Regions from separate parts of the Shewanella sp. 492 genome, predicted to be linked through region 2. Evidence: predicted binding sites of a transcription regulator. Region 2 holds the regulator's gene; each other region holds the start of a gene.
The links. Region 2 encodes sigma-54, which starts transcription at its own class of promoters, with help from an activator protein. Its sites were predicted from a motif close to GTTGGCACGNNNNTNGNNT; they were not measured.

Region 1 (7,258 bases), 730 kb from region 2:
ACTTTAAATACGTTAATACCAAATCGTTGCTTACTGTTTAATTTAAACAGCAGCAATTCTAGACGGTTTTGTCCCACGAGTTGGGTACGTTTATTTACTGAATCAAGAATACTCGACATAATGCCTTTGCCTTGTGAATGCTTCCCCAACCATAGTAACTATAAGTATAGGCATGCTAATTGCTTTAAAAAATGTGTATGATAACCAGGCCCTAAACTCGTCAAATTTATGACACTAATTTCTATGAAAAATGTCTATAAAGTACGGGCCACAACGAAGTATAGGTGCTCTCTAGCTATCTAAGCTAGTCTATTCAATATGAAAGTAAATACAGTATACTTTTTCATCGCTTTACTCTGCTCATGCCCAAGTTTTGCGGCTGATGAGCTTAGCGTACCCTCTTTATCGACGATATCACGATTAGCTATAGCGGCAATTGAAAATAAAATTGAAGCCCCAAGTGATGCTAAGGTCAATATATCGCCGCAAAGTTTAGACACCCGAGTGACGCCACCCGCTTGTAGTTCAGCATTAAGCGTTGAGGTCGCCAGCGATCGCGCTATTGGCCGTAACAATACCGTTAAAATCAGTTGTGAAACTCCAGAGCTAGCCTATCCTTGGCAAATCTACATATCGGTCAGAGTCGATATTCTTTACCCTGTGGTTGTGGCGACACAAACCTTAGGCCCGGGTGATCTGATTAACGCTGAGCAGGTGACACTCGCTTATGTAGAGCAGAGTAATTTACGTGGCCAACAATTTGATGATCCGGCGCAGGTCACTGGCACCCGGGTCAAACGCAGAATTGCCGCCAACCAAACCCTGTTTAGCAGTAACCTTTGCTTTGTCTGCAAAGGCGACATGGTGTCTATTTATGCCCGTACTGCCAATTTTGAGATAAAAACTATCGGTGAGGCCTTACGTGATGGTAACTTAGGCGATAGAATTCAAGTTAGGAATAGTCACTCACAAAAAATGGTAGATGCAAACGTTATCGGGGTCGGTGCGGTTGAGGTTAGAATGTAGTACGACATGACTCACTTTGATGAGCATTTTTTGTTGCTCACCACAAAATTCTACTAAAGCTTTAAAAGTGAGCGCCGATATACAGTTATGTTGATCTCACTAAGTAACGTTGGAACCTATTATGGCTATAGACATAAAGCATGTAAATACAAGCACGAACAATCGAGTCACGTCGCCATCAACCGATAAGTCATCGGCTAAAACTGGCCTGGTATCGCCCGAAACCACTACGGCTAAAACCGTAAAAAGTGACTCGGTATCGATAACTCCTCAGGCGCAGCAACTGCAAAGTGCTCAGGCAAAATTAAACAACTTACCTGAAATCGATACTAAAAAAGTCGAACAGATAAAAGCGGCTATTGCTGAAGGTCGCTATAAGATTGATGCCGACAAACTGGCCAGTAATATTGCGCAGTTTGAAAATGAACTAAAGGATCTTGGCTAAGCTGATATGAACTCAATAATCGACATCATCGCCAATCAACATACGTTATTAAACGACTTAAAACGCCTTATCGAAGCAGAGAAAGCGGCACTCATAGCACAAAGTGCCGATGAGTTGCTAACGCTGGCCGCAGATAAAGCTAAGTTGTTAGATGAGATCAAAGCGGTCGATGTACGATTATCAGAGCACCCCGACAGCGGTAAACTCAGTAGCGATCTTAAGCTGCAAAAATTAGTCGATATAACCAAACAAGTGTTAGCCCAATGTAAGACGCTTAACGCGCAAAATGCTACATTAATCGAACACAGCATGGCCAGTATCAATCGCTTCTCTCAAGCCTTGCAAGCCAGTCGAAACGCATCCAGTCTTACCTACGATGGTAAAGGCAAAACCTCAACGATTTCGACCTTAGGCAATAACCTTAAAGCTTAGGCACTTAATCACAGCGTAGTGTTATCTTGATTCAGCATCGCGCCTAGCTCATGCACCTCGCTTTCGCTACGCAATGACCCAATCTAAAAAACACAACCAAGAGACACAAAAAAGCCTCTAAAATAGAGGCTTTAATATTGCGCAATACATTAAGTCGCTCAATTAAAATGGAGCTCCGTTAAAAGGAAACTCTCTTAGAAGTAAGTCACTTGCTTCACTTTTTGTGGACGATTTTGCTGTTGGTACAAGGCCCACACTTGAGAAAAATCAAGTTCCAGCTCAGTCACATAATGCTCACCCGCCGGGTAACTCTTAACCACTCTGGCGCCGCGTATCACCCCGGTCACCGAAGCTTGAATATTATCATCAGACAACATCCAATCCCTGACTTGGCTCGACGCAGATAACTGCTGGCCGTATACCTGCTCAGCTAACTCACGATAAGCCGCGATTTTGGATGCTTGCATCGCCATTAATACCCGTTGCGACTGCTCTTTGGCCGGTTGTGTCGCTAAGGGGGCGTAGCCGATAGCGGTTAACTTAGGAAACTGCTCAGGCGCTTCTGTTTCCCACTGAATATATCTATCTTGGGAAGCGCAGCCACTTAGCGTCAGCAGTATTGCCATTAACCAGATTCTCATTGCAGCTCTCCTACCATTTGCATGTTACCCTGCCCCTGCATGCTGTGACGGATCAACAAGCCTTGCTTAGACTCCACCCGCTCAGACGCCCTAAGATAACCAGGCAATTCAGCCAAGGTGACACTCGCCGAAGCAACTGATACCACACGATTATTGGTTACATTCACAATACGACTATTGACCACCAGCTCATCAAGCGACAGATTCATGGTCGACACCAAAACATGCTCCACTGGCAAATCGTCCGCAAGTTTACGCCAATCACGACTCAATATAAAATCACCACTGTCGGTCACGCGCACACTTTGTGCCACATTGAGATCGACCAAATTAAATTGATGATCATGCATAGCAGCAATTAAACCTTGCTGTAATTGTAACCCCAAGGGATTAGTGCCACTTAAATTGCCTAACAACACTGGCGTTGTCACCAATAACGGATGCTTAGGTGTGAGTTGATCGTTTTGCCTGATCAGTTCATTAGCCAATTGTTGGCTTAGGTGTAGCACTGCCGATTGAGCAGGCAAAGTATTGCCGCTTGCCAATGACGGCGCAGCAGGCTCATTGCTCGCACATCCCCCCAATAGTAATAAAGATGACAAAAATATCGCTGTACGCATTGCTCTGTCCTGTATAACGCTAAGCAAGGCTTAGCCGGAAAAAATGCACATATAACATGCCGTTTCAATATGAACGCAAGGGCTTGATCGCCGCCCATCTAAGTTAACCGCTAACGATTTAACTGTTGACTTAACCTTTGACGGCGCTGATGCATTAACATCACAACCCGGTCGATACTGACGCAGACGATAACTTTGATTATCGCTATGTCACACGACAAATTCGCGGCGCGTTCGACTGGCATAAATTTAAAATGCAAATTATGAGCCAATAGCTAAGTGCTAACCTAATTACTTATATGGCTATTATGGCATACTAAGTATCTCAGGCATCAGCAATCGCTGTGAGCGCGATAAGACAATAATCAACGCCAAGGTCATAGCAATAGTCACTATGGTTTCCCACCCTATATCGGCCTCAACACGCCAACCTTTAACCCCATTAAGCAAGCAATCGTGCCACAGAGTACATACGGGCATGTATATTGCTTGCTATGATGCCATCTGGCTAATATCGCCCAACAACCGCAAATACTGTCATCATTTTGGCAGTTAATAACGCAGGTTGTAGCGTTTACGTTGTTATTATTGAAAGAGACTTTTACATGAATCGGCTAACCATATCCTTGCTACTGCTCGGTTTAACCCATCTTAATGTGTCAGCACAGTGGATTGAAGCACATGGCGAGGCCAACGTGCTCAACAACAATGTCAATCAGGCGCGCGAAGAAGCCATACAACAAGCCTTAAGTGTTATCACCTTGCAATCGGGTGGCCAATTTACCAGCCAGCAACAGACGCAAAATGGTCAACTGGTACAAAGCCGGTTTTCTATGTCGAACCAAGCCAACATTGCGCGAGTCGAACTGCTCAGTGAGCGCATCGAAAACCAACAAATCACAGTGACATTAAGAGCCGATGTTATCGATGGCGCAGAGCAACAGTGCCAAGTGGAACCATTAAAAGCCGCCATTTTAGTGCCACAGGCATCGATTGCCGATCGTGCGCAGCTCAGATACGGCAATATCGGTCAATTTGAACAGGCACTATCACAACGCTTGGGAAACATCATTCAGCAGCGCAGCAATGCCAGCCTTGCCAACGTTCACGCCAACGAACGCCTCGATATTGAGCAATCGTTAGTTGATGTTCGAGGCTACCGTTTGCCCAGTTGGTTAAGCGACATCACCGACAGTCAATATATCCTACTGCCAGCAATCGTCGATATCTCCACCGATCCCGTTGAAGGCGGATTACTAGGTCTTTGGAATAACTATCCACAACGGCAATTTCATCTAAAGCTATCGCTGTATCATGGTATCAGCGGTGAGCAAGTTTGGAGCGAGCTATATCATTCATCAGCCCCATGGGAGTTTGATCGACAAGCCACAGTGCCGGCAAACAGCGCCCGCTTTTGGCATTCCAGCTATGGCCAACATATTGATGCCGTATTAGCACAAGCCAGTGCCGATATCGATAAAGTGCTTAACTGCAGGCCACTACTCGGACAAATTGTGTCTAAGCAAGACAGACGAGTGATCATCAACCTGGGGCGTAACAACGGTATAAAAGTGGGCGACCGTTTTCAAATTGTATTGCAACAAAACTTACCCGATAGGCTCGACAACATGCGCCCAATCGCCGGGGAAACTCGCGCAACGGTCACCATAGATCAAGTCACGCAGCAAAGTGCAACAGCCTTGCTCGAGCCAAAAAATGGGACGCTAAATATACAAGTAAATGACATTGCGATTAAAATTTAGCGGACAAGCGGCCACTAATTAAGCAACTAAATCTAAAGCCTTTTCATCGAGATGAAAAACAGTATAATCAACAGCGTCTCCCTATAGCTCAACAGGATAGAGCAGTCGCCTCCTAAGCGATCGATCGGGGTTCGAGTCCCTGTGGGGAGACCAGATAGACCCTTTTACTTATAAAACTCAATAACTTACGAATTTAACAAAATCTGGTGCCGCCCCTGTGCCGCCATAGAACAGGCCTTTTTTAGCACTTTTTGTTATAACTTTTTTGAATAACGCCTGTTTTGCTCAGTTAACCTCAGTTGTAGACTTTTCACTCCATTTCTAATAGTTTTGGAATGAATAAAGTAAGGCAAGGAGATTAGCTGCATGAACCCTTTTGAACCTGCGGTAAAGGAGGCAACCAAGCACATTCAAAACCAAATCACACCTCATGATTTATCGAGTAAGAACAATCCCAACCTATATGCCGTTGTAGAATATCTTGTCGCTATTGCTAACTATGATTGGCCGCAAATGCTGTTTAGCCGTCTTCTTCCAACTCTCGACAACGATATGAGTTATGAAGAACTCTTAAATAATCTTGCCAAAATCGAAAATATTCATGTGAAAATTGAACAAATAAACTCTGAAGCTGCTGAAAGTTTCTTTGAGTTATCAACCGCACTCCCAATGGCTAGAAAAGAACCTAATCATAAATTACTGCATGATTTTGCCAGATCGCCGAATCTCCTTTCAGCCTTTACACATCACGAAGATATCACTCAATACTCAGAATTAATTTCAACTCTTGGAACGAAGGAGGCCGATCTTTTACAAGCAGCTCTTTCATGTGAAATGGCTGGCTTGTCAAAACCAGCTGAAATACTAAAGAGAGAGTTTACAGAACGAATGTTCCTATATGGAAATCATTTCTATGTTTATCTAATGATAGGATTAGGAGATATTTTAGGCAGAAAAAGCTCAGTAAAATTAGCAGGAAAGATCGGGAATGACTCTAGACATGCCATAAATAGAAGAGTTAAAGAAGCTGCAATTGAATTGTATAAACAAGGTACATATCAAAATCCTAGACATGCTGCTAAGTCATTACTCCCAAAAGTCTCAGCAATCTCAAAAGAGATGGGCTCATCCCTAGAGTGGGAAATCAATGGCTTTAACCGATTATATGATTGGTTGAGATCGCCAAAAATTTAACCTGCCAATATGCAGCTCTCGCAGCGAGCCGTATACATTTCGCAGCGAGCCATGCATTTCTCGCAGCGAGAACTAAATACTCTCTAACCCCCGTCCCCTAATCTCACTCCTGACTTAATTAAATTAATCAGGAGCTATCATGACAAATTCACTTTTAACCCCTTCTATGGTTGCCGACTATCTCGGCGTAACCGAAGGTACCCTTTCTGTATGGCGCTGCACTGGTCGCTACCCTCTTAGCTTTATAAAAGTTGGTCGTCGTGTGATGTACCGCCAAAGCGATGTTGAAAACTTCATCAACGGGAGGGTTTATGAACACACTGCTTAAATTCGGCGCTATCGTCATCATTTGTTTTTTATCTCATATGTGTGGAATGCTTGATGCATCTACCACAATGCTCAAAGCCTCAATCGGATCCAGCCCGTTAACGGGTACCACAGAGCAATTATCGCCCTTGTACCCGTTAACGGGTACACAAGTCGAAAACGACGCACTTGATTCATCTATGTCCCCGTTAACGAAACATGAACTCGTTAACGGATCGGATGAAAGTAAACCTGTAACCAAGGCTTCGTTACATAACGGGCTGTCAACACCGCAGCTAACAGCAAAGAAACCATCAAAACTGCCAGCACCTGAACATGAAACAACCGCTAATACTGAAGGAGGCAATTAATGGCCGCCTTCACTAACGAGCAAGTTGAGTTCATCCAATGGTTAGCTCAGGGCAATAACATCGATGTCTGTATCGAGATCTGCCCTGACCTTTGCAAGATGACGGGCTTTGAAAGCTATCACGGGCACTTTCAAAAGCGCACCCTTTTTAAATTAAAGTCTCAGGGCTTTATCTTTGAGAGTGTCCATTACATAACGGGAATGCGTTGGTTACGTTGCAGCCTTAACCAACGTGGGCTTAATTGGCTGACAACTCATGCAGAGCAAAGCGGTGATAAAGCGCTGAGCAAGGGGCGCCACAATGCCTAACGTACATGAACATGATAAGCATTGGCTTAAAGGGCGGCTCTACGGCCTACCCTCGCTGCATAAAGCCGCCATAATGCAAGGCTACAAAAAACAACCGTCAAGACGAGAAGCGAACCTCTACGTGCTGCAAACCACCAAGGCCATTGCTAAGG
Region 2 (7,258 bases):
ATACCAAGAGTTCAGGAGTGCTGGATCGGGTTAACGATTATGAAATTTACCTAGGCAGTAAAATAAAAGACAAGCTGCAGTTTGCCAAGGTGCCTAGCAGTGTGATCCGCGCCGAGGGTACCTTAACTGGATTTGAGCTGGTGGATATCGATAATGATAAGGTTGATGAAGTGCTGGTGTCGGGCTTCGATATTGGTGTGTCACAGATCATCGGTGCGCTCGTGTCGGGGAGCATTGATCAAGATGTACACTTATTTAAAAGTGATGCCACTAGCCGCTTTGCCAGTAAACCTAATATTACCAAAGAGGTGGAGTTAAGCTTTAGTTTAACTTCGGGGCAAACGGGGCAACCTGTGGTGACTTTTGCCGATATTGACGGCGATGGCTATCAAGATCTCTTGCTCTCTGGTGGCGAGCAGGCACTCACGGTGTATTTAGGCGAGCCGAGTGACAGCCTGTTTAATCGCAACGATGAAACTCTTAAACTACAGCTGCCCCGCGATGGTGAGATGCTCAGCGTGAGCGATCTTAATCATGACGGGAAAGATGAGCTAATCATTAAATATGGCCGCGAAGACAGTCAGGCACTGCAACAGCAATTGATGGTGATTATGGCGCAATAGCCAGGGTTGAACACTCAGCAAAGAAGCTAATGGCACCGCTTAAGCCATTACACCACGAGCGGTGCCTAACAAGCTAGTGCAGTAAGTAGAGGGTGGCCAAGCCTAAAAAAGCAAATAAGCCTATTACATCGGTGACAGTGGTCAGCACCATGCCACCCGCCAGCGCAGGGTCGACATTGAGCTTTTTAAGCAGTAGCGGGATAGTGGCGCCAGCAAATCCAGCCACCGTCATGTTGATTAACATGGCGCCGCCAATTAAAGCGCCTAGGGCGACATCGTCTTTCCATAGCCAAACGGCAGCAAACACCAAAATAGACCAGAGCAGGCCATTAAGAAAGCCGATCGCTAACTCCTTGCCAACTAACCAACGTGAGTTACTTTGACCTATCTGTCCTAGTGCGATACCGCGGATCACTAAAGCTAAGGTTTGGTTACCAGCCACTCCGCCCATGCTGGGCACTATGGTCATTAATACCGCAATGGTAGCAAATTGTTCTATGGTGCCTTCAAACATATTGCTCACCGACGCCGCTAACAGTGCGGCAAATAGATTAATCGTCAGCCAGAGTGAGCGCCGAAAGGTACTCTTAAGGACCGGGCCGAAGGTGTCGGTCTCATCATCCATTCCGGCCATCCCCATCATCGAATGCTCAGCATCTTCACGGATCACATCGACAACGTCATCTATGGTGATCCGCCCAAGCAGTTTATTGGTTTTTTCATCGACCACAGGTGCCGATACCCAGTCGTGGCGTTCAAATAGCTGCGCGACTTCACTGTCGTGCATACCCACAGGGATCCCTTCGAGCTCTTGGTTCATGATGTCGCGCACCGATGCATTCGGATCGCAGGTGAGCAGATCGGCGATCGCTACGCCACCAAGCAGGCTGTCGTGCTTGTCAACCACATATAGGGTATCGGTGGCTTCTGGTAATTCACCACGAATACGCAGGTAACGCAGGATCACGTCGACATTCACATCTGGCCTTAGGGTCACCGTATCTGTGTTCATTAAGCTGCCGGCGGTGTCTTCTGGGTATGACAGAGCCTGTTCGACTCGCGCCCTATCTTGGCTGCGCATCGATTGCAGTACTTGATTGAATACGCTGTCTGGCAGGCTACGCAGTATGTAGGCCAGGTCGTCGGTATCCATATTTTCGGCCGCTTTTGCTACGCGCTCAGGGCTCATCTGGCTAATAAATTGATCTTTGAGCTCTTCACTGAGTTCATCGAGTATCTCACCCGTATGGGCTTGATCGATAAGTTGCCATAATACTTGCCGCGCACGCGGTGGAGAGGACTCTAAAATAAAGGCGATATCCGAGGCCGCCATGTCGTGCAGCATACTACGCACATGGACAAACATACCGCTGCTCAGGGCTTGCGTCAGCTGCTGTAAACGTTGATCTGTAGTTTCATTATCTAACACTTCGATCGGCATGACTTCCCCTTGGAAAAATGGCGCGGCGACATAGGTTATTGGCTAAGTAACCTGAACTCGGGATAATTATAGAATGAGATGAGCCGTTTAGGCTCGAGGTGGGGCGATTATACGGTTTCTTCGAATTTTGCGTCAATCAGTGCGCTAATGGCATCGAGTGCCGCTTGGGCATCTTGGCCTTCACTGGTGATGGTAATAGTTTTACCAAAGCCGGTTTCTAGCATTAATAGCCCAAGCACACTGGCGGCTGAAGCTTGCTTGTCACCTTGAATTAAGGTGACTTGGGCATCAAACTGAGCGGCCAATACCGCCAGTTTGGTGGCGGCTCGCGCATGCAACCCCAGCTTGTTGCAGATGGTTAATTGGCGTTCAAGCTTGTTCATGCTGAAGTTCTCTGTGGCGCGCCTGTACCTTATGTTTCCCTTTATTGAACAGCTTGGCCAGTTGATCGGTCACATACACCGAGCGATGTTGGCCGCCGGTACAACCAATGGCGATCGTTAAGTAGCTACGGTTATTGCGCTCAAGGTGTGGCAGCCACGTTTCGAATAGATTTTCTATCTGCCAAATAAACTTATTTACTAGCGGCTGCTGACTTAAAAACTGCTGCACTGGTTGGTCGAGACCCGTCAGCGGGCGTAACTCCGTTTCCCAGTGGGGATTGGGCAGAAAACGCACGTCAAACATAAAGTCTGCTTCACTTGGCATACCGTATTTAAAGCCAAATGACTCAAAGTTAATCACTAACTCCTTGTCTACTGTGCCTAGTAAGATCTCGCGTACCTTATCGCTTAAATCATAGATGTTAAGGGTAGAGGTGTCGATGTAGTGATCGACCATCTTAGAGATAGGCTCGAGCATTTTGCCTTCAAGTTGAATGGCTTCTTTGAGAGAGGCTTTTGAGCGTGACAGTGGATGTAACCTGCGGGTTTCACTGTAGCGTTTAAGTAACACATCGTCAGATGAGTTTAAGAAGAAACTCAGTATTTCGGTATCTTTAGGGAGATTAGCTAGCTGCTTCTCCAGCTGAATGTCCTCGCTGGGCATGTTGCGCACATCGACGCTTATGGCTACGAGTTCATTTCGACCTTTGAGCTGACTGAGCAGTGAGTCCATCATCTGTAGTGGCAGATTATCGACACAGTAATAACCCAGATCTTCCAGTACCCTAAGGACTACCGATTTTCCTGAGCCTGATCGCCCAGATACCATTACCAATTTCATTGGGTGATCACCTGATACAATTCTGCCTCGTCGTGGGTTTTTCTTAGCTGTTTGATGATGGCTTTATCACTTAATTTCTCTGCCATCGCGGCGAGGGTGCTAAGGTGCTGTTCGCATTGCTCTGAAGGAACCAATAATGCAAAGAGGATATCGACGGGCTGATTATCAATTGCATCGAATGCGATTGGCTCAGCACATTTAATCAATACGGCGACTGGCTTCTCAATATTCGTCAGCCGTCCGTGAGGGATCGCGATACCATTGCCTATACCTGTGCTGCCCATTTTCTCTCTCGCCAAAAGGCTTTCAAAAATCTCTTGAGAGGAAAGGGTGGGGTACTGGACAGCGGCCAAGTCGCTGATAAGTTCCAGTACCTTTTTCTTACTGCCCGGAGTGGCGCAGGTTGTGCACTCCGGCCGCAGGATGGTACTAAGTTCCATCGTTAATGCTTTATTAGCTTCTCTTTGTGTTTAATGACCTGACGATCTAATTTATCGATCAGGGAATCTATCGCGGCATACATGTCCGCGTGCTCTGATGTTGCAAATACTTCCCCACCACGGAGATGTAACTTTGCTTCAACTTTTTGCATCAATTTTTCGACATTTAATATCACATGGACATTATTGATCTGATCGAAATGCCGTTCAAGCTTTGTAAACTTTTCTTCAACATAGTTGCGCAGAGATTGGGTGATCTCGATGTGGTGCCCAGTCAGATTTATTTGCATAAAGTGATTCCTCCGGTTTCCAGTTGTTGATTATAAGCTTTTACGTTGATTTGACGGCGGTATCAACATCGCCTCACGATATTTTGCAATCGTGCGTCGAGCGACTTGGATACCTTGCTCTGCCAGCAGTTGTGCCATCTTACTGTCACTTAAGGGTTTCTTTTGATTTTCTGCGGCGACTAACTTCTTAATAAAAGCGCGGATCGCAGTAGAAGAGCATTCACCACCATCGTCGGTCCCGACATGGCTGGAGAAAAAGTATTTCAGCTCAAAAATCCCTCTTGGCGTGTGCATATACTTTTGGGTAGTGACCCGCGAGATGGTCGATTCATGCATCTCGACCGCTTCGGCAATATCATTAAGCACCATAGGTTTCATCGCTTCTTCACCAAACTCGAAAAAACCTTGCTGGAAATCGACAATGCAGTTGGTGACCTTAAGCAAGGTATCGTTGCGGCTCTCTAAACTTTTTAGAAACCATTTAGCTTCTTGCAAGTGACCACGAATAAACTGGCCATCGGCTTGGTTTTTGGTGCTGCGTGCCATCGAGGCATAATGTTGGTTTACATTAATCTTAGGCATACTATCGGGATTAAGCTCGACCACCCAGCGACCTTTTTTCTTGCTAACTGTGACATCGGGGATCACGTATTCGTCGCGACTGGCAGTAATGGCCAGCCCCGGGCGCGGATTGAGGGTTTGAATTAGCGCTATGGCCTCACGCAGGTCATCCTCTTTCAGCTTGGTCTTACGCATCAATAGGCGAAAGTCTCGTCCGGCGATAAGATCTAAGTAATCACGGATCAAGAGTCTGGCGTTGTCGATATGCGGGGTGTCGGGGTTGTATTGGGCCAGTTGGATCATCAGGCATTCGCTGAGGTCTCTGGCACCAATCCCGATAGGATCGAAATGTTGTACCCGTTTTAATACCGCTTCAATTTCGTCGAGTTCGATTTCAGGATCGCCCATGGCTTCGAGAATATCGTCGCACGTTTGCGTCAAGTAGCCGCGCTCGTCTATGGCGTCAATGATGGCGGTGGCGATAGCAAGATCGTTGTCAGAAAAGGGCGTGAGGTTTTTTTGCCATTCGAGGTGTTCATACAAGCCTTCGCTGGTTTCCCCTTGAAAGGGCATGTCATCGTCGCGCATGGCACCAGAGCTGGAGTTGGGTGAGGCGGTATAGACCTCATCCCATGTGGTGTCGACGGGAAGCTCATCGGGCATAGAGTCTTGATTGAGTGCGTCGGAGGTTTCTAAGCTTGAATTGTCTTCACTCGAGTCGACTTGCAGTTGCTCATTGTAATCGGTGTCGAAGTTGTCATTACGCTCTTGTTCTGAGTCGATATTGGCGCCTTCTTGCTCCTCGTCTAACTCGAGTAGAGGGTTAGACTCTAATGCTTGCTGGATCTCTTGCTGCAATTCCAATGACGAGAGTTGCAACAGACGAATGGCCTGTTGCAACTGGGGCGTCATGGTTAAATGCTGACCCATTTTGAGCTGAAGTGACGCTTTCATCGTACTGCTATTCCCTTGTTTCTAATTCTAAAGTGAGAAAGCTGCCTCTGGTATTAAACCGCTAAGGCGAATGATCTACTTAACAAGGTAAGAGCGGTTTAGCCTTTTACCTTGAGCGCTAATAACGTTAACTATAGCTTGAATTGTTCTCCTAAGTACACCGCTCGAACTTGTTGGTTATCTAAGATCTCATCGGGTGTTCCTTCGGCAATCAAATTACCGTGACTGACAATGTAGGCTTTTTCACACACATCCAATGTTTCACGTACGTTGTGGTCGGTGATCAGTACGCCAAGGCCACGATTTTTCAGTTGCTCAATAATCTTTTTGATGTCGATAACCGAAATGGGATCGACCCCGGCGAAGGGTTCATCAAGCAAAATAAACTTAGGATTGGCGGCTAATGCTCGGGCGATTTCGACGCGACGACGTTCGCCACCGGACAGTGCCATCCCCTGACTATCGCGGATGTGAGTAATATGAAACTCTTCTAGCAGGTGCTCCAACTCCTCTTCGCGCGCATCGTTACTGAGCTCGCGTCGGGTTTGTAATACCGCCATAATATTATCGCGTACCGATAATTTCCGAAAAATACTGGCTTCTTGCGGTAGATAGCCAATCCCTTTGCGGGCGCGCAAATGCATAGGATCTAAAGTGAGATCGTCATCGTCAATAAAAATACGTCCCTTGTCACTCTGGACTAGACCGACCACCATGTAAAAGGTGGTGGTTTTACCTGCGCCATTAGGCCCTAGCAAGCCGACGATTTGCCCTGTGCGTACGGTTAAGCTGACATCTTGTACCACGGCGCGGCTTTTGTAGCTTTTGGCTAAGTTAACCGCTTTTAGCGTCATCTCTGTCATTGCTTTTCCTGCTTGGGCTGTTCTTGGGGCTGACTTTTGCTGTTGTCTTGGTAACTTTCGGGTTGAATGATGGTGATAACGCGATCGCTACCCGTACTTTCGGCTATCAACTGTTGCTGCTCAATGTTGTAGCGAATTTGATTACCTGTGACTTGGCTACCTTCTTGTTCGAGGGTGGCATTACCAATTAGGGTTAGAGTGCGGGTCGACAGTTCATAGCGGATCTCATTGGCGCTGGCTGACGCTGGACGACCATTTTCCATCACCTGTGTATAAGTGGCTGGCTTACCCTTTGCCACTAAGATTTTGCCGCTACTATTTTCTTTGGTAAAGGCGCGTAATTCATCGGCTAAAATTTTAATGGAGCCTTGAGTCACCTCTACTGGGCCATTGAAGATAATCTGATTATTTTTAATATCAGCTTCTTGGCTTGCGGCTGAAATCTTAACCTCTTGCAGCAGGTCGGTTTCATTCGCCGCACTCTGCAGGCTAACCATGGTTAACAGGCCTGCAAGAATAAGATTATTTAGTTTCATATGTTCCTTCTACCTGGCTCGTCAGTCGTACTTTTTGTGCATTGAGGTCGGCATATAAGCCTTTTCCGGTAATCAAAAAATCGTTACCGGTGATCCGAATGGTTTGATCGGATGTCATGATCATGGTGTTGAGGTCCAATTCCATGTAGTTGGTTTCTATGGTTTGGATGGGCTCTTCAGGGCTAATGGCATCAATAATGACATTATTTTCCAAGATGACTTTGCCACTGTCTTTGTCTAATGTACCCCGAGCCGAGCGCAACCGCCACTGAGCATCGCCGTTATCGGGATAGACCAGATAAGTAGGCTGGGTAAAATAGGTCATA
Region 3 (7,258 bases), 740 kb from region 2:
GCCGATCTGCGAAAACAGTTGGTCAAGCTCGCCCATTTTGATCTGCGTGGTCTGCGCCTGACTCACCGCTGTTTGCCCAATACGCAGTTCGCGTGCAGCGTAATCGTTATAAATACGCTTAACATCGCTCACATAGGTACCCGCACCAAAAAAACTGTTGCCTAAGCGCTGCGACTCGAGGCTCGACTGCTCGGCCACTTGACGGTGGTAGCCTTGAGTGTTGGCATTAGCGATGTTATTACTGGTTATCGCCAATTGTGACTGCGATGCCAGCACGCCCGTACGAGCAATATTAAGTAAGTCCAATGACATTAAAAAATCCCTCCTACAGGGCGGGCGATGGTAATTTGACTCATGGTGTTACTCCCGATATGGCTGAACCCAGCCCTTTGGTTACCGATTGCATCACCTTGATCACTTTGTCGGCGTAATGTGGATCGGTTGCATAACCGGCATCTTGCAGGGCTTGTACAAACGCAGCAGGATCGGCCGCCTTCTCCATGGCCGCTTGATAACGTGGCCCTTCAGAGATAAATGACACAAAGTCATCGAAACTCTGCTTTATGCCGTCATATACGCGAAAATCGGCTCGTTGCTTCACCGCCACACCTTGTTCAAACTCCAAGGTGCTCACGCCCGCTTTGTCGCCTTGCCAGCGCTTGTCGGCCTTAATATTAAATAGGTTATGACTGGGCTCACCCTGTGTGGTGCGCACCATTTTTTGTCCCCAACCGGTTTCGAGCGCCGACTGGGCAATGAGCACCTCTGGCGTGGTGCCAAGGGATTGTGCTGCGGCCTTAGCATGGGGATATAACGCGCTAACAAACTCTTCACGGCTACTGAAGCCATTTATGGGCGCGGCCGATGGCAACACTTTGCCGCTGACGACCTCGTCGAGCGCCTCAGGTAAAGAGGGAGTTTGAGTCGCTGAAACCTTAGATTGGCTTAAATGCTGCGCCGTCATATTGACGCTAGATGAGCTAGGCTGCTGCATGCCACCACGTAACACTGACGCTGGGGTAAAGGCACTGGCTGTAGGATCGAGCTGCTGCACCATCAAGTCGGCTAGGCCTAACATGCCTTTGTCGGAGAGGTTAACCGACATCTGCTGATCGTGCATCTGCTCGTAAAACTTAGTGTATTGGCTGTTCATCGGGCTGTCGGATTCAAATACAGCATTGGCGTCGCGCATGCTCTGCATCAGCATTTGCACGAAGATCCCCTCAAACTGTTGCGCCACTTCCTTCAAAGCTGACTTATCATCTTTTTGTGCTTTGGCACGCAGGGAGTCTAGCCCCCCGATGTCCATAAAGTGCGATGAATGTGACAGCTTTTCCATAGTCAACCCGACAAAAATTAGATGATGATAAGCTCTCCATGCAAAGCGCCTGCCACTTTTAACGCTTCGAGAATGGCCAGTACATCCGATGGCGCCGCGCCAACCAAGTTAACCGCCCTAACGAGCTCGTCGAGGGTGGTACCTGGGTTAAACAAAAACATACGGTTATCTTCTTCAGACACATCGATAGTGCTGTTACTGGTGACCACTGTTTCGCCATCCGCAAAGGGATTGGGTTGTGACACTTGGGTCGCCTCAGCAATAGTGACCGTCAAACCACCGTGGGTGACTGCGGCAGGCAACAAACGTACGTCAGCTCCTACAACTATGGTGCCGGTGCGGGAATTAACGATAACCTTAGCCGACTCTGATGCGGGCTCAACGTCGATATTTTCCAGCGTGGCTAAAAATGACACCCGTTGTGACACATCGCGCGGTGCACTCACTTGTACCGAAGCGGCATCAAGCGCTCGGGCCATACCTGGGCCAAGCAAGCCATTGATGGCATCGGCTAAGCGTTTAGCCGTTGAGAAATCAGCGCGGCGTAAGTTAAACGTCAGGTGATCGCCAGTTGAAAATGGCGTCGCTACCGTGCGCTCAACAATCGCGCCGTTGGGAATACGCCCCACGGTTGGGGTATTTTGGATGACTTTTGAGCCATCGAGCCCTTCGGCACTAAAGCCACTGACCACCATGCTGCCTTGAGCGATGGCGTAAACATTACCATCGACCCCTTTTAGAAAGGTTTGTATTAAGGTGCCGCCGCGCAGGCTTTTGGCTTCACCTAAGCTCGATACGGTAACATCTAAGGTTTGCCCCGGTTTAATAAAGGGCGGCATATTGGCGTGCACGGCAACCACCGCGACGTTTTTAATCTTGGGTCGAAAGTTATCCGGTAGATTGATACCGAAATTTTTCAGCATGGTTTTAAATGTCTGCTCGGTATAACGGGTCTTTTCACCGGTACCGGGCAAACCCACCACGAGACCATAACCAATGAGTTGGTTATTTCTCACCCCTTGCACATTGGCAATGTCTTTAATGCGCTGGGCAAAGCTTATTGAAGAAAACAGGGTCAGAGCACAAAGTAAAATAATTTTAACTTTCATGATATTACTTCCTAAAAAGGCCACCAATCACTCATGAAAAATTTCCCTAACCAACCCACTTTTTGTGCATCGGCAAAGGTGCCTGTCCCACTGTATTGAATGCGCGCATTAGCAACGCGTTGCGAGTCAATGGTGTTGTCGGGACGAATATCTTGCGAACGTACAATGCCGGTCACCCGCACAAATTCATCGCCGTTATTGATGGTGATCCATTTCTCACCGCGGATCACTAGGTTGCCATTATTGAGCACCTGCATCACATTGGCCGAGATACTGCCTGACAGGCTATTGCTCTGATCGGCGTCTGACTCTCGCTTGGTGTTAAAGCTGTCTTTATAACGTAAATCGATAGGTACGCCTTTGATGGTGACATTGCCGCCACCAGCATAAATGGGGTCAAGACTAAGATCTGAGCCTTTTTTAATCTCATTATTAGCGCTCTTGGACGCTTGGGTCGACTCTTGCAAAATCACCGTGATGATGTCGCCCACTTTTAACGCCTTGATATCGGAATACAATCCCGATGCCTGACTGTCTTGATACATAGATCCCGTTGCCGCCACCTTGGTTGGCGGGGCTTCTGGGTAAACGGGCGCATAATAAGGGTCATCAGCAATCGGCTTATTATTGCTAGTCGAGCTACACCCCGCTAAGGCGATGGCTGCCACCAGCATGAGATACTTAGTCATATTAAGCCTCTACAAATTCTGGTTAACGTAAGACAACATCTGATCGACGGCTGAGATCACTTTGGAGTTCATCTCGTAAATTCGCTGACTCTCAATCAAGTTAACCAGCTCTTCGGTTACATTCACGTTAGAGGTCTCCAATGCACCTTGACGAATCGCGCCCATGCCATCTAAAGAGGCCGTTCCTTGAATCGGTGCACCGCTCGCGCCAGTTTCGGTGTAGAGGTTTTGCCCCATAGGATCTAACCCACTTGGGTTAATAAAGTCGGACATGGCTAACTGGCCCACCACTTGGTTTTCGGCCGCACCCGGAGTTTTTACCGAGACCTCCCCTTCTGCCGACACTGTGATACTGGTGGCGTCATCAGGAATGGTGATCGCTGGCTGCAACACATAACCTGAGCCAGGGGTAACGATTTGACCAGTATCATCTAGGGTGAACTGGCCATTACGTGTATAGGCCGCGGTGCCATCTGGCATCTGCACTTCAAAAAAGCCGGGGCCTTCAATCATTAAATCGAGTGAGTTATCCGTGGTTAACATGTTGCCTTGGGTGAACATCTTTTGCGTCGCCACCACTTTGGTACCCGCACCGATATTCAGGCCATTGGGCAATTTGGTGTTAGAGGCACTGATGCCACCAGCTTGGTTAACCGTTTGATAAAGCAAGTCTTCAAATACGGCGCGGCTTTTCTTGTAGCCAATGGTGCTCGCATTAGCCACGTTGTTAGAGATAACCGAAATATCGGTTTGCTGAGCATCTAAGCCTGTTTTACTGATCCATAACGCGGGATGCATAATCTATCTCCTAACTAATGCGCATTAATGTCGAAGAGGCTTGATCCATCTCTTCGGCCGTTTTCATCATCTTGACCTGCATCTCAAACTGACGCTGCAAATCGATTAACGACACCATTTCATCGACAGCATTCACATTACTGCCCTCAACGGCGCCACTCTCTACAAACACCTGCGCATTGGCAGGTGCGATTTCGCCAGAGATTTGACGGAACAGGCCATCTTCTCCGCGCATTAAATTTTGGTTACCTGGGTTAACGAGCTTGATCCGGCCAACCTCTTCAATCACTTCCGCTGTCGCCCCTAAAGGGCGCACCGAAATAATGCCATCTTGGGCAATTTCTATTTTTTCGATAGGCAGAGGTAATACGATGGGACCGGCATCCCCCATAATGGGATTACCACGGTCGTTTCGCAGCAAGCCGGTGTTATCTATGCTTAAGCTGCCTGAGCGGGTATAGGCTTCGCCACCGTCGGCACTCTGCACGGCAATCCAACCATCGCCTTTAACGGCAATATCCAGATCGCGGCCTGTGGTTTTTAGCGGTCCGCTGGCAAAGTTAGCCGATGGGCTTTCTGTCATCGAAAACACCCGTGTCGGCAAACCTTCACCAAAGGCTTGCATAGAGCGAGATTGTTCTAAGTCTGACTTAAAACCATCGGTATTGGCATTAGCAAGGTTGTTCGCACGTACCGCCAGCGAATTCATATTCTGCTTGGCGCCACTCATGGCGACATAAAGTAATTTATCCACTTGCTGCTCCGTCAATGTTTCAACTAAAACTGTCGTATCACAGTACAAAGCAAGCATCGTGCCAATAGCAAAAATCAATGAGAATGGAAGATCAATGGGATGCGAAGATAAATAATACGAAAAGAGGAGCAGTTCAACGAAAAGCGGCAGTGTGTTGCCGTTGCGGCAACACACTTAAGTCAAGCATTAACGGATCTGGAGTACCGTTTGTTGCAACGTATTATTGACCTCTAAAGTACGCGAGTTAGCCTGGAAGTTACGCTGCGCAGAGATCAAATCAACCAGCTCGGTGGTCAAATCAACGTTGGATTGCTCTAATGCTGACGAGCGAAGTCCACCAAAGGTACCGCTATTAGCCTCACCGGCTAACGCTGGGCCTGAATCTAAACTAGCCTTCCACGACGTATTACCCACCTGCGTTAAGCCTTGCTCATTAGAAAAACGGGCCAACGCCACGCGGGCTAAGGCTACCGTAGATCCGTTACTGTAACTGGCATTAATCAAGCCATCGACACCCACTTCTACATTGGTTAAGCGGCCAACAGTGGTGCCATCTTGGCTCAGCTCAGTCACCTCAAAAGCTGATGAATATTGCGTCGGATTATTAAAGTTAAGCGTTAGGGTTTGCGCGCCGTCAGTACCCGGGCCTAAGACATTAGCCCCGCCCACACCAAGCGCTTCGGTCTGTACTACGGCAGGGTCGCTACCGGTATAGGTGCCAGTATCGTTAAAAGACAATACAGAGCCTTTCCAACCACTGGCATTTTCGGCATTACCTGTCGCATCGGCAGTACCATCACCAGTGGTATCTCGCCCATAAGTCCCTACAGGGCCTGCAATATCGACCTGTTTACCATCGACGGCATAAAACGCCACCCAATTACTCTCACCATTGTGCGCCGCTTCTGGCGGGCGAACAAAGTAAGTGGTTAAAATCTGTGGCTCACCTAAGGAGTCATATATGGTCACAGATGTCGAATTATTAAAGGTCTCGGGCTTAGTGGGATCGAAATTCGCTGGATCGAGCGTATCTTCAGCGGCATTCAGGTTCATCTGAATGCCCACATCATTAGTCTTTTGTGGTTGACCTGCCGTATCGGGAATTTGCACAGGCTTAGTCGTGGTTAAACTCACTGATGTTGAATTGCCATCTTTATCGACTGGAAATGTCTGCAAGAAGTTACCTGACGAATTAACCAAATAGTTATTACCATCGACTTTAAACGCTCCCGCGCGGGTATAAGACATATCTTGCGAGCCCAATTCAGATGAGGTCACAAAAAAACCACCACCATTAATCGCCATATCGAGCGCGTTATTGGTAAACTGCATACTGCCTTGGTGGAACTGCTGCGCCACTTGTGATGTGGTCACGCCGCCACCGACTGTGGTTTTACTGTTAGCAAAAATCGAGTTGGCATACACATCGGCAAATTCGGCGCGAGACTCTTTAAAACCAACCGTGTTAACGTTAGCGATATTGTTGGCCGTGGTATTAAGATCTTTTTGGGCTGCTGAGATACCGCTCAATGCAATGTTAAATGACATAAATCACCTCATTAAAAATTTTATTCGTTGTCGTGGACGTTATGCCCTAACGTAAGCTTTATCTAGGTTTCAGAGACGGCGAGTACATCACCAATCTTGATACCCCCTATGCCCCTAAGGTTTAAAATTGCGCCGGTACTGGCTGTACCTAATGAGACGCTGGTTACATGTGCGTAGGTTGATACGGCGAGGTCTTCACTTTGACCATCCACTTTGCCAGATGCCTTAATCGAATAATTGCCACTTGCCACCGGCTCGCCATTTTTATCTAGCCCATCCCAGCTGACATCAATATTGCCGCCTGCGCTGCCATCGACGGTAAACGTCTTGATGAGCTGACCTTTTTCATCTTCGATGCGCACGGTAATGTCATCGATAGCCTCTGGCGTACTGATGATCCCTTTTAAGTGCGGATCTTCAGCAGAAATATGGCCGGTATCAGAGGGGATAAGCACTTTCTGCCCAACGAGCCCTGAGGCTTGTAGTGCCTGACTCGAGGTCATCACAGCATTAAGGTTAACAATCTCCTCATTAAGCTTGCTGATCCCATCGACGGTCGAAAATGAGGCCATCTGCGCGATCATTTGGTCATTATCCACCGGCTTAAATGGATCTTGCATCGACAACTGTTGACTCAATAAAGAGAAAAAATCGTCTTGTGTCAGCTCCTGATTATTTGCCTCAGGAATCGATGACTCCTCAGGTAAGCGAATACCATCTAGAAACGGATTTCCCGTAGACTCGGTGATGGCACTGGTTCTGCTGTTTGCTTGCGGTGTGATCTGCCCACTTTGCTGTTCACTGCTCAGGGGAGACTGACTGCTTAACGGATTAATGAGGCTCACTCATTACCTCCTAAGATTTGCCGATTCGCAAAGTCTGTTGCAGCATAGACTTGGCCGCTTCAGCAACTTGTACGTTCATTTGGTACGAACGCGATGCAGAGATCATGTTCGCCATCTCCTCCATCACATTCACATTGGGTTTATAAATAAAGCCGTCGGCATCGGCCAACGGGTGA
Region 4 (7,258 bases), 1.9 Mb from region 2:
TCAGTGGCCAATATTTCCTGAACCCGAATGGTTAGATGCACCACAAGCCAGCGGCTCTATTGGCGGCGGTTGCGGTAGTCGTGGCGGCTGTAAACCCAATGGCTGTAAATAGCACTAAGCCTATAAAACAGGCTCAAAAAAGATAATGCGAAGCTGAACTCAATCCAGGCGATATGTGAAAGTCTCCAAAAAAAAAGCGCGGCTCAATAAAGAGTCGCGCCTTGTGTCTTTCGCTAAGCTATCCTGCTATGCCTGTGCTCCCTGCACCATCCATGGGTTCGAATTGCTCCTTGCCTCTTCCCTGTATCCCTTGCATCCTTGTACTTGACGTACTGTCCCTTTACTTGGTCATCCTTTTACCAAGTTTGCTTACTCCTTAAGCATGTCCTTTGTCGTCCTTGTGCTTCCTTGCTACACACTCCGTGTCTACTGCCATCCTAGGCAGAGCGCGTTCATCCATGAATATTCGGCCTTCCTTAGTCTGCTTGCACTCATCCTGAGCGCTACATCCTTGCCACTCCTAGTATGCTATCAATCCTAACAGCACTGAATCATCCTGATTCATTGTCCATAAGCATTCATCCTTGAACACGATCAATTGTAAAACACCGAGAAATATTTTGACCGGTAATAACCATTAGCATTGCCATAACAAGCTATCTTAACCAGCCAAACCGTTAATAACCGTATGAAAAAATTGAAAATTAAAATCAAAGATGAGTTTTTATCTAGTGGTAACTCCCCAAAGTCTTACGCTGTTGTAAGAGATAGCTCACAAGATCACGAGCAGATGTGGGTTTATACACCAATAAATGTTAACAACATAGCAGCTGTTAACTCGAGAAGGCCAACATGCAATGACGAGAGCAGGCCTATATTTAACCAAAGAAAAAGGCGCACTAAAAAGTGCGCCTAGTATACTTTTGTTAGCCTTCCTGCTATCACACTGCTCCCTGCTTCATCCCTAATGCTGCGGCATCCTGCCAGCTCCAAACAGATCCTTTAACATCCTAGCTGTTTTTCCTGAGTTCAATTATTCCGTTTAACTGAACCGCTCATTCCATTAAGCATTGGTGCATCCAGCAAGACAATCCTTGTACTAAAGACTTAAGTCGTTATTCCTTATTGTCACATCCCATGTCACTAGAGTGCATCCTGACTCCATCCATCACCATGTCCCAAGCACTTCATCCTGAAGTCATTTAAGGTGTGACTTAAGCTCAATTCCTTAACTGCGGTTATTATAAGGCCAAGCTTTGTTCTAGCGTACGATGATAAAAACAATCATACTCAACATGCTAGGGATAACCTGCAAAAAAATATAATTTAAGCCATTGTTTTATAAAAGCTTACTATGTAAAAACCCCATAAAACACTCAATGAAAAAGTTAATCACTCACATCATTGTAAGAGATCTCTTACATCTAGATGAGAGATAAGGAGTTAACCGCCACAAAGCAATTCGCTCGATAAAAGCCATTAGCCCAAGCTATTCTTGTTATTTGGGTTTAATTTTATATAACGATTTTACCCACTGCGTAAACATCAGCCAATCTGCCAAAAAACTGTATATTGGGTGAGTAAACGTCGCGGGGCGATTATGCTCAAAAGCATAGTGTCCTAGCCAAGCTGGACCATAGCCCACAATAGGAAGCAGTAATAACACCCAAACGTTACCCAGTGAGATTGCTAAGGCGATTAATAGTAATACCAAAGTACTACCAACATAATGCAGCGCACGACACATAGGATGCTGATGTTGTGATAAATAAAACGGGTAAAAATCGCTAAAACGGTGTAAAGGCTTATTCACTTTCGGCGCTGCGATAAAATAACAGTTCGCCCTCTACACCGTCGATATCCAAGCTTTCTATTGCGGCAAACCCCAGTTTGGAAAACAGATGAGCATGTTTATCTTCGGTTACAAACACACCAATGCCATCAAGCTTTGGTTGTTCATCACACCAACTAATCACCGCCTCGACTAACCACACTCCTAAGCCTTTATTTTGTTCTGTTGGTGTCAACGCAATAAATTGCAAGATACCACAATGAGTACTGGGTAAGTGTTCTAGAATGGAGTCTTCTTTGTTCATTAACGCTTGAGTTGAGCGCCAGCCAGTACTGATTAACATTTTTAGTCGCCAATGCCAATATCGTGCTTCACCCAGAGGCACTTGCTGAGTCACAATACACACTAACCCAACAAGTCTTTGATCATCAAACAGGCCAATTAACGCTTGCTCTTCTTGCCACAATGTATGTAATTCTTCGCGAATTGCCCCGCGCAACTTTTGTTCATATTGCGCTTTGTCGCCTTGATATAAAGCGGCCATAAAAAAAGCATCATCATGGTAAGCGTTATATAAGATGGAAGCGGCGATGCGAAGATCTTCAGCGGTTAAATATACAGCCTTATAGCCATTGAGGGTCTGTATGGGGGCTTTGCTATTCATTTCTGAATGTCCAAATTAGCGGTCAACCTTTCCAATGTAACAAAAGTGTTAATTAGTGCAAAGCATAATCTTTGTCCGCCTAATCTGACTAATATCTGCATCCACTTCGAAATGTAATAAAAATTTTCAGTAGATAATTTACTGGCATACTGATTACGCGCTGCAGGCTACAGTGCATAGGGTACTGACAAACAGGTTCATAATATTTCAGTAACTTAATCATTTTGTTCCATACTCAATGAACTGATTCGATATTAATTAAGGAGCCCAAAATGGATATCACTACACCCAATCTCAATAGTTTATTTGCACAGCTAGGACTACCTAATAGCGATCAGGCGATAGCAGACTTTATTGCGCAACACAAAATGGCAGACAATATCCATATTGCTAACGCCGACTTTTGGAACCCATCTCAACGCCATTTTATTAAAGAATCACTCGAAGAAGATGCGCAGTGGACAGAGGTGATCGATCAGCTAGATGCGCAGTTAAGAGCATAAACTTGCAGGTAAAGAGTAGATAGACTTGGCTCGATATCGTATAACGAGCCAAGTGTCTAATAGTCGTTATGGCCTTTATCATTTCGCCATGTGACGTATAGCGGGATCAAGATGATTAACCCTTTAACTGAGTAGCCATGCTTAGAGGTTAGCATAGGCCGCATCGCCCCAACCAGTAACCTTGTTATCGGCTAAGACTATCGGCGTACATTCATCTTTAGTAGTCGTACCATCTCCTCTGATGCGCTGGGTACGATAATAGAGTATGGCGACCTCTTGGCCTTGTTTAACATAGGCTTCAGTAAAATCAGCCGTGCCCATTAGTGAAATCACTTGCTCTCTATTCATGCCGATGGCCAACTTCGACAAATTTTCCCGATTTTGTGCTTGCGTGGCTTGCCAGCTATGGCCCTTATCCCAGCCGCCCTCTTCGTCGCCAATATTGATCACACAACCTGACATTCCAATGGTTGATGCTGTCAAAATAATCAAACTCAGTAATTTTGTTTTCACTTTAACTCCCTGTTTATCTATTATAATCGACATTAATTACAGCAAAGTGCATGCCAAACAACTATCTATATGAATAATAATGTTTTTTATTTGGTCGGTTCTTTTAATGGATACCATAATTGCTAAAAAGTAAGGAATTTCACTCATTATGACTCCGATCGAACAGGTCGTTGCAGTGGCAAAAGCGATTGTCGACTCCGGCAAGACACCTAGTCTGGCACTGATAAAATCAAAGCTGGGAAACGCATTGCCTATGCCAGTGCTCATTCAAGGCATACAACGTTTTAAGGCGTTATCTAAGGAAGAAGTGGCGGCGCTTGATGCAAGCTATCACCTGCCCGCCGTGGTAGAGCAGTCCGCCAGTGCCGAGACCGCCTTAGCGCAATTGCAGCAACAAGTGCATGCCTTAACACAACAGCAACAGGAGTTAATCAATAGGATCTCCGCCCTAGAAGCCAAACTCACACAGCGAGATAACCATTAATGCACGTCGTGGAATTAAGATTTGAATGCTTCGATAACACCACCATCACCGCAGCAGAACAGGCTATCAATGGGCTTCTCGAAGCTTACCGTGCTAACGGCCAAGTCCTTGGGCGCGAATTTGCCGTGGCATTTAATGACGGGGAATTTCGCGTACGTCTGCTGATGCCAGAAAAAAGCAGCCTAGCAAAACGCTATAATAGCCCATGGGTCGAGCACGCCTTAGCTCAGCTGACCGAAGCAAAACTGTTGCACCCTCGCGAAAAGTATATCGGCCAAGATATCAATTCAGAAGTGACCAGTACAGAGACGCCCAGTTGGCAGCTAATTTACACCAGTTACGTGCATATGTGCTCCCCACTTCGCAACGGTGATACCTTACAACCTATCCCGCTATACCAGATCCCAGCCACCTTTAATGGCGATCATAAACGTATCATTAAATGGCAAACTGAATGGCAAGCCTGTGATGAACTGCAGATGGCTGCGGCCACCAAAGCCGAATTTGCCGCACTTGAAGAGTTAACCTCGAGCGACAGCGACCTGTTTAGACGAGGTTGGGATCTGCGCGGCCGCGTTGAATACCTAACACACATCCCCACCTACTATTACTTATATCGCGTTGGGGGCGAAAGTTTAGCGTCTGAGCAACAACGGCCATGCCCGCGCTGTGGCAATCAAGACTGGTTACTCGATGAGCCCTTATTAGATATGTTCCACTTTCGGTGTGATGACTGCCGTATTGTCTCTAACATCTCATGGGATCACCTTTAACTATTTAAAAAATAGCTTTAGTGAACTCACCTCAACAGGCTCATCAATGGGGCATACATTGATGAGCCAGATTGACTTAGCAGTACTGTTAACGTTAGCCTGCAACATAAACCTTTAGCTTTTACCTCTGAGATTGGCCCACATGGTTTTAATCCGCTGCCATATCCCCGGATGGTCAAGCTCGGGCAGAGACTCTTCAATATGCTTAACCGGCGGGCATACTCTGGGAGATAACGCATCGATAAACTCATTTAAACTCTCGGCTAACCGTTGATGAGGCACCTGCCCAGGGATCTCCAGCCAGACACTGCCGTCATTATTATCGACCACCAACATCTGATCGCCTTCGTTAAGCACACCAATAAACCAGGTGGGACTCTGTTTCAATTTTTGCTTCATCATTAAATGCCCAATCAAGTTTTGCTGTAAATATTCAAAATCTTGATGGTTCCACACCTGTAGCAGTTCGCCTTGCCCCCAGGCAGAATCAAACATTAACGGCGCCGCATAGTAAGCCCCATAAAAGGCATTTATGCTGTGATGCAGGCTCAACTCTAAGGCATGTTCAATATTATTAAAGCCGCCGGGGGATTGCCGCTCAACAGCCAGCCAACGCACAGCAACCTCTGGACGATTCACCACATGGGCTTTATCTTCGCTTAAAATGCACTCAGAATCTTCACCTTCAGGGTAATATCTAGGCGGTTCAGCTAGCTTTTCAATATAACTTTGGTGGTAAACGTCAAAAAAATTATCTAAAGCAGGTAAAGAAGACACTTAGCAGCAGTCCAAAATTTGAGTATAATGTAAGGCTATTTTGACATGGAAATCCACTCGATGACACCAGTTCATGACCCATACAGTGATGCTCCCGCCCTTGCAGAATTAACCTTAGGTAAATCGACGGGCTACCAAGCACAGTACGATGCCAATTTATTACAGGGCGTGCCGCGTAAACTTAATCGTGATGCCATTGATTTAGGCCATCAATTGCCATTTCATGGGGCCGATATTTGGACAGGTTATGAACTTTCATGGCTCAATGCCAAAGGTAAACCCATGGTTGCCATTGCCGAGTTCTGCTTAGATGTGAATAGCGCCAACTTAATCGAATCTAAGTCGTTCAAGCTGTACCTCAATAGTTTTAACCAAACTAAATTCAACAGCATTGAACAGGTGCAGCAGACATTAACTGACGATCTTTGCGCATGTGCTCAAGGAGAAATCTCGGTTAAAATTATCGAGCCAAAGCACTTTGGTAGCCAAAGAATCGTTGAGCTTCCCGGTACCTGCATCGATGATTTAGATATCGAAGTCGATGATTATGATTTTAGCAGCGACTACCTTATCGACAGCACCGATGACAAAAGTATTGTCGCAGAAACCTTAACCTCAAACTTGCTCAAGTCCAACTGTTTAATCACCTCACAACCGGACTGGGGCACAGTGATGATTCGCTATCAAGGCCCTAAGATTGATCGTAAAAAACTGCTGCGTTATTTGATTTCGTTTCGTCAGCACAACGAGTTTCATGAACAGTGCGTTGAGCGTATTTTTGTGGATCTCAAAAAGTTATGCCACTGCGCTAAATTAACCGTGTATGCTCGCTATACTCGCCGAGGAGGGCTCGACATTAACCCTTATCGTAGCGACTTTGAAAATCCACCGGAGAGCCATCGCCTCGCGCGCCAATAGTCACTTAGCCGCTTGCTAGCAAAAGCGAGAAGCCAATAACCGTGACGGTTATTACCCAACGACGTGACTACTCAACGATTTGATTTATAAAAAGCCCGTATGACTAACGGGCTTTTTTACTACTCTACTCCACACCAGTATCCAACACTCGCTAGATCCTTGGCGACAGAATTCACGCACAGCCAATGCCGCGTACTAACAAACACACCCATGATAAAGAGCTTAAGAACAGCGTAATAATTGCTGCACGTTCAGATGCCTTGCCAGCAGCATCGGTCTGTCTTTAGCCTCAGATTGAGCATCTGTAGCCTTAGCGCGCTCAAGGCTTAGTGCAAAGCGATACTGCGCATCTAAGTGGCCTAACACCAACTGCCAACTGTCGCTCGACCGTTTCCCCTGCTCATCATGAAACGACAAGGTAATATTGCGCTCAATCTGAGCTTGCATCCCCTCACGTAAAGCACGGCTTGCACACGCTTGATTATCGACTTGCAACTGACTATCTGGCGCTGAGTCCTGTTGGTGAGCAACTATCTGTATATTTTCAGTTTGAGTAACCCTTGGTAGTGAAGTTGATTCAGCATTCATAACATCATCATGCTGTCGCGAGTCAAAGGCAAAACTAAAGGATTTAAGTGATAATGCTAGCCCCAAGCCCTTAGCCTTGATATATGACTCTTTAAGCGCCCACAGATCGAAAAAGCGGGCTCGTTGCTGCGCCAGCGGTAAATCCAGTAGGCTATCGGTTTCATCACGAGTGAAATAATGATTTAAAATAGGGTAGATATTGGTGCTCTCACGTTGGCGCTCAATATCAACCCCAAGCGAGAGCCA

Region 1: a site for sigma-54 is predicted at 3,637-3,655, ahead of AC5YBX_RS05380 (flagellar assembly protein T N-terminal domain-containing protein). Genes of this name have one in related genera too.
Region 3: a site for sigma-54 is predicted at 4,737-4,755, ahead of flgF (flagellar basal-body rod protein FlgF). Genes of this name have one in related genera too.
Region 4: a site for sigma-54 is predicted at 3,512-3,530, ahead of AC5YBX_RS11745 (DUF3192 domain-containing protein). Genes of this name have one in related genera too.

What each region holds. Positions count from the first base shown of each region.
Region 1 covers NZ_CM181702.1:1,212,426-1,219,683, reverse strand. The annotation lists gene AC5YBX_RS05410 (chemotaxis protein CheV) at 1-119, opposite strand, end outside; gene flgA (flagellar basal body P-ring formation chaperone FlgA) at 319-1,026, shown strand; gene flgM (flagellar biosynthesis anti-sigma factor FlgM) at 1,148-1,471, shown strand; gene AC5YBX_RS05395 (flagella synthesis protein FlgN) at 1,478-1,903, shown strand; gene AC5YBX_RS05390 (LPP20 family lipoprotein) at 2,098-2,544, opposite strand; gene AC5YBX_RS05385 (FlgO family outer membrane protein) at 2,541-3,164, opposite strand; gene AC5YBX_RS05380 (flagellar assembly protein T N-terminal domain-containing protein) at 3,770-4,927, shown strand; tRNA gene AC5YBX_RS05375 (tRNA-Arg) at 5,005-5,080, shown strand; gene AC5YBX_RS05370 (hypothetical protein) at 5,294-6,121, shown strand; gene AC5YBX_RS05365 (helix-turn-helix domain-containing protein) at 6,261-6,449, shown strand; gene AC5YBX_RS05360 (hypothetical protein) at 6,433-6,798, shown strand; gene AC5YBX_RS05355 (hypothetical protein) at 6,798-7,106, shown strand; gene AC5YBX_RS05350 (replication endonuclease) at 7,099-7,258, shown strand, end outside.
Region 2 covers NZ_CM181702.1:486,204-493,461, forward strand. The annotation lists gene AC5YBX_RS02215 (FG-GAP repeat domain-containing protein) at 1-623, shown strand, start outside; gene mgtE (magnesium transporter) at 697-2,064, opposite strand; gene AC5YBX_RS02225 (HPr family phosphocarrier protein) at 2,172-2,447, opposite strand; gene rapZ (RNase adapter RapZ) at 2,434-3,288, opposite strand; gene ptsN (PTS IIA-like nitrogen regulatory protein PtsN) at 3,285-3,728, opposite strand; gene hpf (ribosome hibernation promoting factor) at 3,731-4,018, opposite strand; gene AC5YBX_RS02245 (RNA polymerase factor sigma-54) at 4,049-5,533, opposite strand; gene lptB (LPS export ABC transporter ATP-binding protein) at 5,665-6,396, opposite strand; gene lptA (lipopolysaccharide transport periplasmic protein LptA) at 6,393-6,932, opposite strand; gene lptC (LPS export ABC transporter periplasmic protein LptC) at 6,919-7,258, opposite strand, start outside.
Region 3 covers NZ_CM181702.1:1,222,269-1,229,526, reverse strand. The annotation lists gene flgK (flagellar hook-associated protein FlgK) at 1-312, opposite strand, end outside; gene flgJ (flagellar assembly peptidoglycan hydrolase FlgJ) at 353-1,339, opposite strand; gene AC5YBX_RS05455 (flagellar basal body P-ring protein FlgI) at 1,357-2,448, opposite strand; gene flgH (flagellar basal body L-ring protein FlgH) at 2,460-3,137, opposite strand; gene flgG (flagellar basal-body rod protein FlgG) at 3,147-3,935, opposite strand; gene flgF (flagellar basal-body rod protein FlgF) at 3,946-4,689, opposite strand; gene flgE (flagellar hook protein FlgE) at 4,876-6,237, opposite strand; gene flgD (flagellar hook assembly protein FlgD) at 6,300-7,082, opposite strand; gene flgC (flagellar basal body rod protein FlgC) at 7,093-7,258, opposite strand, start outside.
Region 4 covers NZ_CM181702.1:2,646,949-2,654,206, forward strand. The annotation lists gene AC5YBX_RS11725 (DUF3301 domain-containing protein) at 1-112, shown strand, start outside; gene AC5YBX_RS11730 (Mpo1-like protein) at 1,499-1,813, opposite strand; gene AC5YBX_RS11735 (GNAT family N-acetyltransferase) at 1,806-2,456, opposite strand; gene AC5YBX_RS11740 (DUF2789 domain-containing protein) at 2,729-2,959, shown strand; gene AC5YBX_RS11745 (DUF3192 domain-containing protein) at 3,101-3,505, opposite strand; gene AC5YBX_RS11750 (hypothetical protein) at 3,621-3,956, shown strand; gene AC5YBX_RS11755 (Zn-ribbon-containing protein) at 3,956-4,729, shown strand; gene syd (SecY-interacting protein) at 4,844-5,506, opposite strand; gene queF (NADPH-dependent 7-cyano-7-deazaguanine reductase QueF) at 5,567-6,424, shown strand; gene AC5YBX_RS11770 (4'-phosphopantetheinyl transferase family protein) at 6,647-7,258, opposite strand, start outside.